Candidatus Microthrix parvicella Bio17-1: one gene and its partner. Each later gene encodes a partner of the first gene's protein in a complex. Links are inferred from orthologs where the notes say so. Each region holds a gene or a part of one and is shown in the gene's direction. Other genes may lie near its edges.

The links.
Region 2: MPARV_RS0102885 (region 1) and MPARV_RS0110305 share a complex: the UniProt entries of both Escherichia coli proteins name them as parts of the 2-oxoglutarate dehydrogenase (OGDH) complex. The link is inferred for Candidatus Microthrix parvicella Bio17-1 from one-to-one orthologs.

The regions. Positions count from the first base shown.
Region 1 is NZ_AMPG01000001.1:587,389-593,109, reverse strand. What follows is about bases 1,661-4,501. They hold MPARV_RS0102885 (dihydrolipoamide acetyltransferase family protein), read left to right. Parts: upstream 1,661-2,248; coding sequence 2,249-3,754; downstream 3,755-4,501. Other genes in these bases: lpdA (dihydrolipoyl dehydrogenase), read left to right, coding at 1,661-2,192. Also shown: MPARV_RS0102900 (acyltransferase family protein), read right to left, coding at 1-506; more of lpdA, read left to right, coding at 765-1,660; lipA (lipoyl synthase), read left to right, coding at 4,602-5,555; MPARV_RS0102875 (acyl-CoA dehydrogenase family protein), read left to right, coding at 5,587-5,721. UniProt on the Escherichia coli protein: E2 component of the 2-oxoglutarate dehydrogenase (OGDH) complex which catalyzes the second step in the conversion of 2-oxoglutarate to succinyl-CoA and CO(2).
Region 2 is NZ_AMPG01000002.1:441,320-446,996, forward strand. The notes cover bases 809-5,083. They hold MPARV_RS0110305 (multifunctional oxoglutarate decarboxylase/oxoglutarate dehydrogenase thiamine pyrophosphate-binding subunit/dihydrolipoyllysine-residue succinyltransferase subunit), read left to right. Parts: upstream 809-1,175; coding sequence 1,176-4,883; downstream 4,884-5,083. Other genes in these bases: MPARV_RS0110300 (exodeoxyribonuclease III), read right to left, coding at 809-1,039; MPARV_RS0110310 (MFS transporter), read left to right, coding at 4,930-5,083. In the rest of the region: MPARV_RS22675 (PaaI family thioesterase), read right to left, coding at 1-237; more of MPARV_RS0110300, read right to left, coding at 230-808; more of MPARV_RS0110310, read left to right, coding at 5,084-5,677. UniProt on the Escherichia coli protein: E1 component of the 2-oxoglutarate dehydrogenase (OGDH) complex which catalyzes the decarboxylation of 2-oxoglutarate, the first step in the conversion of 2-oxoglutarate to succinyl-CoA and CO(2).

The DNA.
Region 1 (5,721 bases):
TGTTCCTCCACCGACAGGGACCACACGTGACGCAATGGGGATACGGCGAACGTGCTGAAGTAGCTGTCGCCGGTGAGAATCAAACGCCAGTTCATGACGTAGCCCAGCGAGGCCAACTCGTCGCCGCGCAACGAGCCCCACTGGCTGCTGGGCAACCACAGACGGCCCACGACCACAACCACCGACAACATCACCAGCAGCGCGGGCCCAAGTCGGCGGGCTCGTCGCCGCCAGAACCTCCGCATGTCGATGTGGTGCGTCGAAGCATGTTCACGTAGGAGCAGGGCGGTGATCAGGTAACCGCTGATGACAAAGAACACGTCGACGCCCAGGAACCCGCCGGGCAGGAGGCTGGGTTCGGCGTGATAGATGATCACGCCGATCACCGCCAACGCCCTCAGACCATCGAGTGATGACATGTAGGTCAGCCGGCGAGCGGCTGATTCTGCAGAGCGGCCCACCGGCTCGGGGTCCGACCGGGTGCCCCACCGAGCTACTTGAACCACTCCCAGACTCTACCAGCCTGGAGGGATCCGGGCAGCGGCGCTAGCGTTCAACCTGTGAGTACCAAGCGCCTCATCATCGCAGCCGTCCTCTGTGGTGTGTTGATCGTGGCGGCCTTCGTCACCCAGGTGGTCATGGTCGCCGGTCAGGGCTGAACGGTCAGGCACCGCAGACCACGTAGGGCCGGCCGGTTGGCGGACGCCATCGGGGTAGTCTCGACCTTGGGTCGGCCAAACGGCCCGTGACGAGGAGATGGGTGCGTGAGCGACGCGTCGCAGCAGGAATCCAGTGACAACTTCGATGTGGTGATCATCGGGGGTGGGCCTGGCGGATATGGCGCCGCTTTGTACGGAGCAAGCGCGGGCCTACGGATCGTCATGGTGGAGAAGGACAAGGTGGGCGGCACCTGTCTGCATCGGGGGTGTATCCCGGCCAAGGAACTGCTCGAGACCGCGCACGTGCGTCAAACGGTGCTTGGTGCCGATCGTTTCGGCATCACCACCGGTGAGGCCACAGTGGACTGGTCGGTGACCCAGACGCGCAAGCAGACCGTCATCGACCAGTTGCACAAGGGTCTGTCCGGCCTGATCAAGAAGCGCAAGATCGAGACCGTGTCCGGTACGGGCCGCCTTGAGGCCGACCGCAGCGTCAGCGTGAAGTTGGCCGACGGAGGCACTCGCACATTGCGAGGCGACACGGTCATCCTGGCCACCGGCTCGGTGCCGCGAACCATTCCGGGGTTCGAGCCGGACGGGACGGTGGTGTGCACCTCAGACGAATTTCTCGAGCTTGCCGATCTGCCACGCCGTGCGGTTGTGATTGGCGGCGGCGCCATCGGCTGCGAGTTTGCGTCCACGATGGCCGACATGGGTGCCGAGGTCACCATCCTCGAGGCGATGCCCAAGATCCTTCCCGGCCTGGACGAGGATGTTGCCAAGCAGGTTCTGCGGTCGTTCAAGAAGAAGAAGATCACTGTTCGGGCAGGGGTGAAGGTCAGCGGGCACAGCCCCGACGGGTCGGGCGGTACCACGGTCAACTTCGGCGATGGCGAGAGCATCGAGTGCGACATGGTGGTCGTCTCGGTGGGTCGGCGGCCCTACACCGATACGTTGCTGGCCGAGGGCACCGGCGTCGAACTCGACGATCGGGGGTTCGTCACGGTGAACGACACCTGTCGAACGACCGTGGACGGCGTGTGGGCCGTCGGTGACTGCATCGCCACCCCACAGCTGGCTCATGTGGGCTTCGCCGAAGGTATCTGCGTGATCGGTGACATTTTGGGTGAGCACCCCGTGCCGGTCGACTACCACAACGTGCCCTGGGCCATCTACTGCCAACCGGAAGTGGCCTTCGCCGGATACTCCGAGGCAGCGGCCAAGGAGGCCGGTTTTGATGTGGTGGTGTCCACGCATCGCTACATGGGCAACAGTCGTGCCCAAATCATCGGGGCGACCGACGGGTTGGTGAAGATCATCGCCGAGAATCAGGGCGATGGCACCGGTGGCAGGGTGCTGGGCGTGCACATGGTGGGTCCCTGGGTCACCGAGCAACTCGGTCAGGGCTACCTGGCCGTCAATTGGGAGGCCACGGTGGATGAGATCGCTCACTTCATCCAGCCGCACCCCAGCCTGTCCGAACTCTTTGGCGAATCGGTGTTGGCCCTCACCGGCAGAAGCCTCCACGGATAGTTTCGACCCGCGCCCTCAATTCACACAACAAATCGCACATCACAGGAGCACTCAACATGTCCGACGTCACCATGCCCCAACTGGGCGAGTCCGTCACCGAGGGAACCATCACCCGCTGGTTCAAGCAGCCGGGCGACGAGGTGGCGGAGGACGAGATTCTGCTTGAGGTGTCCACCGACAAGGTCGATACCGAAGTGCCATCCCCAGTAGCCGGCACCCTCCAGGAACTGCGCGCCGAAGAGGGCGACACCGTGGATGTGGGCACGGTGATCGCCGTCGTCGGGGAGGGCGCCGTACCGGAAGGCGACAGTGCCGAAACCGACCAGGCTGATGACGGGGAAGCGTCGGAGACCGCCGATGTTGCAGACGAGGCGATCCCGCCGCAGCCTGCCGAAGCGGAGGAAGCGCAGGCCCCTGCGGAGACCGCTGCAGAACAACCGTCTTCGGCACCCGAAGCTCAGGCACCGCCAGAGCGGCAGACGGACACCCAACCTCGGCCGGCGTCCGGCGAGGAGACTGACCGCCAGAGTGACGACCCCGGTGCTGCGTCGGCCGGCGGCGCGCTGTTGTCGCCGCTGGTGCGGCGCCTGCTCAGCGATGCCGACGTCGATGCGGCCGACGTGAAGGGCACCGGCCCGGGCGGACGAATCACCCGCGAGGATGCCGTGAACCACGTTGAGGCTCGTGGGGGACAAGGCGCCCCGCAGGCCGCTCCCGCTCCTCAGGCCGCTCCCGCTCCGCAGGCCGCTCCGGTCGTTCAACCGTCGGTGGCGCCCGCAGCCCCAAGTCCGGCGCCGCAAAGCACTCCGCAGTCGTCGGTGCCGACGCCTCAGCCGATGTCGCCGGCCGAGGGGGACACCAAGGTGCCCTTCTCCAACATCCGTCGCCGCACCGGCGAACACATGGTGGGCTCCAAGCACACATCGCCACACGTCATCTCGGCGGTCGAGGTTGATTACGAGGGCGTCGAAACCGCCCGGGCCATGTTTGGTGCCGACTTCAAGGCGTCGGAGGGCGTCACACTGACCTACCTGCCCTTCGTCGCCCGGGCCGCTGTGGACGCCATCGAGGAGTTCCCGTTCATGAACGCCTCGGTCGACGACGACGGCCTGATGGTTCACCGTGATGTCAACCTGTCGGTGGCGGTCGATCTCAACTTCGAGGGCCTGCTGGCCCCGGTGGTGCGACAGGCCTCCGACAAGCGGCTGCGTGCGATCGCCCGCGATATCGCCGACCTGGCCAACCGGGCGCGTAGCAAGCAGTTGAGCCCCGACGACCTGGTTGGTGGCACGTTCACGCTGTCCAACTCCGGCAGCTTTGGATCGCTGTTTGTGGCGCCGATCATCAATCAGCCCCAGGTGGCCATCTTGTCGACCGACGGCATCACCCGACGTCCGGTGGCGGTCACCGACCAGCGCGGTCACGAGTCCATCGCCATCCATTCGGTGGGCAACCTCACCATGTCATGGGATCACCGGGCCTTTGACGGCGCCTATGCGGCAGCGTTCCTGGCCCGGATGAAGGAGATCCTCCAGACACGTGATTGGACCGCCGAGCTGTGAGTTCGCTCCCGGGCCGTTGCGGGCGATGAGTTCCCGCCCGTTACACGTCCGCTGGTTGGGTCGCACCAAGTACCGCGACGCCTACGCGCTGCAACACGCGCTCGCTCTGCGTGGCACCGACGATTGGCTGCTGTGTCAGGAGCACGAGCCGACCTACACCATGGGTGTTCGCACCGACCCTGCCAACGTGCTTGTGGACCCGGCGACGGTCGGCGCCGAACTGGTGCGTGCCGACCGGGGCGGGGACGTCACGTTCCACGGTCCGGGTCAGCTCACGGCCTATCCGGTACTCACCCTGCCCGGGAGGGGCGCCGGTGACAAGCCGGACACGCCGGCCTACGTGCGGACCGTCGAGCAGGTGGTCATCGACACACTCTCTGACCTCGGGCTGCCCGGCGCCACCCGATTGGATGACTATCCGGGTGTCTGGATCGCCCGGCCGGGGCAACGGCCTCGCAAGATCGCCGCCATCGGGGTGCGCATGGCGCACAACCGCACGCTGCACGGCGTGGCCCTCAACGTGTGCCCCGACCTTGGGTTCTTCGAACACATCGTGCCCTGTGGCATCACCGAGTATGGCGTGACCTCGCTGGCGGCAGAGGGCATCGACGTTGGATTGGAAGAGGCCACCGACGCGTTCATCGCACGGGCCGCCCAGCGTTGGGGTGGCGGGCCGATCGACCGATCCGACGTGGTGTGGCGTCACCACGTCACCGACCTGGCCCCGTTCAGCCGCCCGGCTCCGGATGGAGGTACGGCCGATCCGTCGCCCATCGATCCACCCTCAACGACCCTGCCCCCAACGACCCTGCCCCCAACGACCCTGCCTCCTGTGATCCCGTCGCCGGTGACCCTCTCACCCCGGCGGTCCAAGCGCCTGGCCGATGCCGGCGTTTCCGAAGCGGTGCCGTATCGGCAACGCAAGCCTGAATGGATGCGGGCGCGGGTCGAACACGGCGCGGAGGTCACGGCGCTCAAACGTCAGATCGGGTCGCTCGACCTGGTGACGGTGTGCGAGGAGGCGGGCTGCCCCAACCTGTCTGAGTGTTGGGCCGACGGGACGGCCACGTTCATGATCAACGGTGAGCGGTGCACCAGGGCCTGCGGGTTCTGCCTGGTGGACACACGACGACCCGCCCCACTCGATGCCGACGAACCAAGTCGGGTGGCCCAGGCGGTCGTGTCGATGGGGCTCGACTTCGCAGTCGTGACCGCCGTGGCGCGAGACGATCTCGACGACGGCGGCGCAGCAGCGTTCGCGGCCACCATCGAGGCGATTCGGGCGGCGAGGCCGCACTGTCGGGTCGAGGTGCTGATCCCGGACTGTAAGGGCGACGCCGACGCGCTCGACCGCATCTTCGAGGCACGGCCCGATGTGCTGAACCACAATATTGAGACGGTGGCCCGTCTTCAGCGGGCGGCACGGCCCTCCGCCGACTACACCCGCAGCCTCGCAGTGCTCGCTCGTGCCGCCGATGCGGGTCTGGTGACGAAGTCGGGCATGGTGCTTGGCCTTGGCGAGACCGAGGCTGAGATCGGCTCGACGCTGACCGACCTGGCGGGGGTGGGTGTCAGTATCGTCACCATGGGTCAGTACCTGCGGCCCACGGCGGCTCACCTTCCGGTGGCTCACTGGTGGGCTCCGAGCGACTTCGACCGATTCGCACTCATGGCGACGCAGGCGGGCATCGCTCACGCCGAGTCGTCGCCCTTCACCCGGAGCTCCCACCATGCCGCGCAGGCTGCGGACGCCGCTTCCGTCGCGGGTCGCCAGGTCAAAGCCGTCAGCGTTACCCCGTAGCCAGGGTCGGACCCCCCGAGGAGCGAACGAGATGTATCAGTGGAATGACGAGCACCAGATGATCAGGGCCGCGGTGCGTCAGTACGTCGAAGCCGAGATCGAGCCTCGCCGGGACGAGTTGGAGTTTGGCGACCTCCCGCCCTATGACCTGCTGCGGGGGCTGTTC
Region 2 (5,677 bases), on another replicon or contig:
AATATCGGCAAGCTCGGAGGCAATGCCATCGAGCGCGGCGGCGTCGGTGCTGGTGGAGGTCAGTCCCTCGATGATCGCCCGCATCTCGGCGGCGACGCGCCGGAGCGCCACCCGCTGCGGCGTGATCTCGATCTGATCCAGCCGCTCGATGCGACTGATCGTGCTTGAGTTCGGGAAGGTGGCCGTACTCGCCACCTCGGCCTCGGTCGCACTGTCGCCCGTTGCTGCACTACTCATGATGTCCCCCATCGAGGTTGTACAGGGCCAGCACCGGCGCGTGGTCGGATGGCTTGGTGCCCTTTCGAGCGTTGCGGTCCACCAGGTCGCTCACCACTGCATCGGCCAACGTGGGGTTGGACAGCAGAAAGTCGATACGCATGCCCTTTCGCTTGTGAAAGTTGCCGCCCCGATAGTCCCACCAGCTGTACAGGTCACCGTCGGCGGGGTACCGCTCCCGGAAGGTGTCACGCAGGCCGACGTCGGTGATCGCCAACAGCGCGTCCCGTTCGGGGACTGACACGTGGGTGGAGTTGTCGTCGAACACGCCGACGTCCCACACGTCGGCATCGGTGGGCGCGATGTTCCAATCACCACCGATGACGAAGTGTTCTGCCGCGGCCACTTCGTCCACAAGATCACTCCGCAACCGTTCAAGCCACGCCAGCTTGAATCGGTAATGGTCGTTGGACACCTCGCGGCCGTTTGGCACGTAGACGCATGCGCAGCGAACAGGTCCACAGGTTGCCCACAACAGCCGTGCCTCCGCCGGGTGGTCCCAGCCCGCCGGATCGTCACCGCGAAACCCGCTGTGGACGTCGCTCAGACCAACCTTGGAGATGATGGCCACGCCATTCCAGCGACCCTCACCGAAGTGGGCTGTCTCATATCCCATCGATTGAAAGCTCAAGTGAGGGAACTTGTCATCGGCCAGCTTGGTCTCCTGCATCATCAGCACGTCGGGCTGCACCATCTCAACCCATTCCTCCACACGCTGCATGCGGGCGTTGAGCGAGTTGACGTTCCAGGTGGCGACCAGCACTGCAGGCTCCTTGGGGCGAATCGGCGACCGAACGAGACCGATCGGATGACGCGGGGCGCCCCACCGTAGCGGCGCCGATGCCGACTGGAATCGGGAGGTGCCGCTTGCGTGGTGCGGGTTTGTAGGCTCGGCCTTGATGAGCACCTCACCTGATGAACTGCTGGGCCCCAACAGCTGGTTGGTGGACGAGTACCGCGACGCATACAACCAAGACCCTGCATCGGTGTCCGAGGAGTGGCGCGAGTACTTCGGCGGCGATGGCTCCGCGAACGGCGCCGGTCGTTCCGCCCAGCCTTCACAGCAGAACGCACCGGTCGCTGATGGGGCTCCCGAACAGCAGGTGGCCCCAAAGCAGGCTCCGCCCAAGCAGGCAGCGCCCCCAAAGCAGGCTCCGCCCAAGCAGGCAGCGCCCCCAAAGCCGCCGGCAGCCACCGGTGAGACCAAGCCCATCCGGGGCATCGGCGCTGCGATCGCCGAAAACATGGAGGCCTCACTCGGGGTTCCGACCGCCACCTCGGTTCGCGATGTTCCGGCAAAGCTGCTCGAGGTCAACCGCGGGGTCATCAACGGGCACCTGGGCCGCACCCGCGGTGGCAAGGTCAGCTTCACGCACATCATCGGGTACGCCATCGTGCGGGCCATCGCCGACCATCACCCGGACATGGCGGTGACCTTCAGCCGGGACGACGATGGGAAGCCGCAGGTGACCCGCCACAGCGAGATCGGCATGGGGCTGGCCATCGATGTGGAACGTCGTGGCGAGCGCCTGCTGATGGTGCCGGTGATCAAGGGCGCCCAATCGATGAACTTCCGCGAATTCGTCGACGCCTATGGCGACGTGGTCGACCGCACGATGGCCAACAAGCTGACCGTCGATGATTTCCAGGGTGCGTTGGTCAGCCTGACCAACCCGGGCACGATCGGTACGGTGCTGTCGGTGCCCAGGTTGATGTCTGGACAGTCGGTGATCGTCGGGGTGGGCAAGCTTGCCTACCCCACCGCCTATCAAGGCGCAGACCCCGAAACGATCGCCAACCTGGGCATCTCCAAGGTGCTGACCCTCACCTCCACCTACGACCACCGGGTGATCCAGGGAGCCGAATCCGGCTCGTTCCTCAGAACCGTCGAGCGACTCCTTCTGGGCGATGAGGATTTTTACCGTCGCATATTCGCCGACATCGGCGTGCCGTACGTTGCGGTGGAGTGGCGTCAGGACTCCAACCCCGCCGATCACCTGGGCGGGCTCATCCAGAAGCAGATGAGCATCGCCATGCTGGTCAACATGTACCGCAGCCGCGGCCACCTCATCGCCGAACTCGATCCGCTGGCGGCCAAGATCCCCGAGATTCACGAGGAACTTGACCCGGTCACCTACGGCCTCACCATCTGGGACCTCGACCGCGAGTTTCAGACCGGTCCGGGGAGCATCTACGCCAGCGTCGGCGGCCAGGATCGCCTGCCCCTCAGCGAGATCCTCCGGGTGCTGCGCAACGCTTACTGCCGAACCATCGGCGTCGAGTTCATGCACATGCAGGAGGTGGACGAGAAGCGCTGGATCCAGGAGAAGATGGAGAGCGGAAAAACCTTCACCCTGACCGGCGACGAGCAGATCCACATCCTCGACCTGCTCAACAAGGCCGATGCGCTCGAACAGTTCCTCGGCACGAAGTTTCTTGGCCAGAAGCGTTTTGGTCTGGAAGGGGCCGAGTCGGCCATTCCGATCCTCGACGAGGTGCTCACGCTGGCCGCTGCCAATCACATGGACTCGGCGGTGTTGGGCATGGCCCACCGCGGACGTCTCAACGTGCTGGTGAACATCGTCGGCAAGCGCTACCAGGACCTGTTCGGCGAGTTCGAGCAGATCATCGACGAGGACGCGGTGCAGGGCTCCGGCGACGTGAAGTACCACCTCGGCCAGCGCGGCCAGTTCAAGTCGGTCGCCGGCAACGTGATCGATCTGGAACTGGCGGCCAACCCGTCACACCTGGAGACGGTGGACCCGATCGTTCTCGGCATCGCCCGGGCCAAAATGGACCAGATCCCGAAGAACGTCGAGAACAAGTATCCGGTGCTGCCCATCCTGGTGCATGGCGACGCGGCATTCGCCGGCCAAGGCGTGGTGGCCGAGACGCTCAACCTCTCCAGCATCAAGGGTTACAAGGCGGGCGGCACCATCCACCTGGTGATCAACAACCAGTTGGGTTTCACCACCCCGCCCGAGTCGGCCCGCAGCTCCGAATACCCCACCGATGTGGCCAAAATGGTGCAGGCGCCGATCTTTCACGTCAACGGCAACGACCCCGAGGCGTGTGTGCGCGTGGCACGGCTGGCGTACGAGTACCGGCGCGAGTTCGGCAAAGACGTTGTGATCGACATGGTCTGCTACCGCAAGCACGGCCACAACGAGGGTGACGACCCCAGCTACACCCAACCGCTGATGTATCAACGGATCGACAACATGGCGCCGGTGCGCGAGCTGTACACCGAATCGCTGGTCGGGCGGGGCCACATCAGCCTGGAGCAGGCCGAGAAGGCGGCAGACGCCTACCACGCCGAACTGACCAACGCACTGGAATCCACCCGGGAGGCCAAACCTTCGGAACCACGCACGGTGCCGGCTCCCCCGAACCCGGAGGGAGTCATCGGTCCGGTCGCCACCGGCGTTGACCGCACCGAGCTCGACCGCATCTTCGAGGCGCTCAATACGGTACCGGCCGACTTCACCATCCACCCCAAGCTGGCCAAGCAGTTCGACACCCGCCGCAAAATGTTTGAGGCGGGTGAGGTCGATTGGTCGCTCGGCGAGGCCTTGGCGTTCGGCTCGCTGCTGGCCGAGGGCACCCCGGTGCGCCTCGCAGGTCAGGACAGCCGCCGAGGTACCTTCTCTCAGCGCCACGCGGCCCTGGTGGACTTTCACACCGGTGACGACTACCTGCCCCTCAGCGCCCTGACCACCGACGGCTCCGAGCTCTGGATCTACGACTCGCTGCTCTCGGAGTACGCGGCACTCGGCTTCGAGTATGGCTATTCGGTGGAGAACCCCGACGCGCTGGTGATGTGGGAGGCCCAGTTCGGCGACTTCGTCAACGGCGCCTCGATCATCGTCGATCAGTACCTGGTGGCCGCCGAGGACAAGTGGAAGCAAACCTCCGACCTGGTGATGTTGTTGCCCCACGGCTACGAGGGTCAGGGACCCGAGCACTCATCGGCCCGCATCGAGCGATTCCTGATCCTGGCGGCCGAGGACAACATCCAGTTGTGCAACGTCACCTCCGCCGCCCAGTACTTTCACCTGCTGCGCCGCCAGATCCACCGAGACGGCAACAAGCCGCTGATCATCTTCACGCCCAAGTCGGGCCTGCGGGCAAAGAGTTACCGATCACCGATTTCCCAGTTCACGGACGGCCACTTCTGCGAGCTGCTGCCCGATGACTCCGGCCTCGACCCCGAGACGGTCACCCGGGTGGTGTTGGCCTCGGGCAAGGTGGCCCACGAAGCAATCGAGCGACGCAACCAACTGAACGTACCCATGGCAGTCGCCCGCGTGGAGCAACTGTTCCCATGGCCGTTCGCTGCCATCGAGGCCGAACTTGATCGATACCCCAACTGCAACGAGATCGTGTGGTTGCAGGAGGAGCCCGAAAACATGGGACCGTGGAACGGCATCAAGGGTCGCTTGTACGAGGCGTTCGAAGGCCGCGGTATGCAGATCCGTCGGGTCAGTCGGGTGGCCTCGGGCAGCCCTGCCACCGGGTCGTCGCTGATCCACCGCCAGGAGCAGGACGAGATTCTCACCAAATCCTTCGGTCCCCTGCCAGAGAAGGACCGGCGGGAATTCGCCTGAGCGCGTTCACCCGCTTGGGCCCGATTACCCGCTGCGGCGCCGTCACGTGACGGCGCCCCACACCCCGCTCTACGAGGATCCTCACATCCATGAGCGACGCTGGATGATCCTGGGTGTGATGGCCGCGTCCTTGACGTTGGTGGTCATGTCGGTCTCGGGGTTGAATGTGGCCCTTCCCACCATTCAGGAATCGCTGGAGGCCTCCAACTCTGCGCTGCAGTGGATCATCGACTCCTACGCCCTGGTTTTCGCCGGGCTGTTGTTGATGGCCGGGGCGCTCGGTGACCGTTTCGGGCGTCGCAACGCACTGCTCGTCGGATTGTCGATCTTCGCCACCGGCGCGGCCGTCGGAGGTCTGGCGGCGAGCGCCGTCCAGGTGATCGCCGGTCGCGTGGTGATGGGTGCAGGAGCAGCCTTCGTCATGCCCGCCACGCTGTCGCTGGTGACCACGGTGTTTCCACCCGACGAACGCCGACGGGCGATCGCCGTCTGGGCCGGTTTCGCGGGCGCCGGTGCCGCAATCGGGCCGATCGTGTCCGGCACCCTGCTTGAGGCCTTCTGGTGGGGCTCGGCGCTGCTGGTGAACATCCCCATTGTGATCCTCCTGATGATCGCCATCGCCATGTTGGCTCCCCACTCACGAGATCCCCACAACACGCCACTCGACCCGGCGGGAACCGTGCTGTCGCTCATCGGCATCACCGCGTTGGTGTTTGCCATTATCGAGGGCCCCAACCTGGGTTGGACCAACCCAGGCGTGCTCATCGGTTTCGGGACGGCTGCCCTGACGCTGT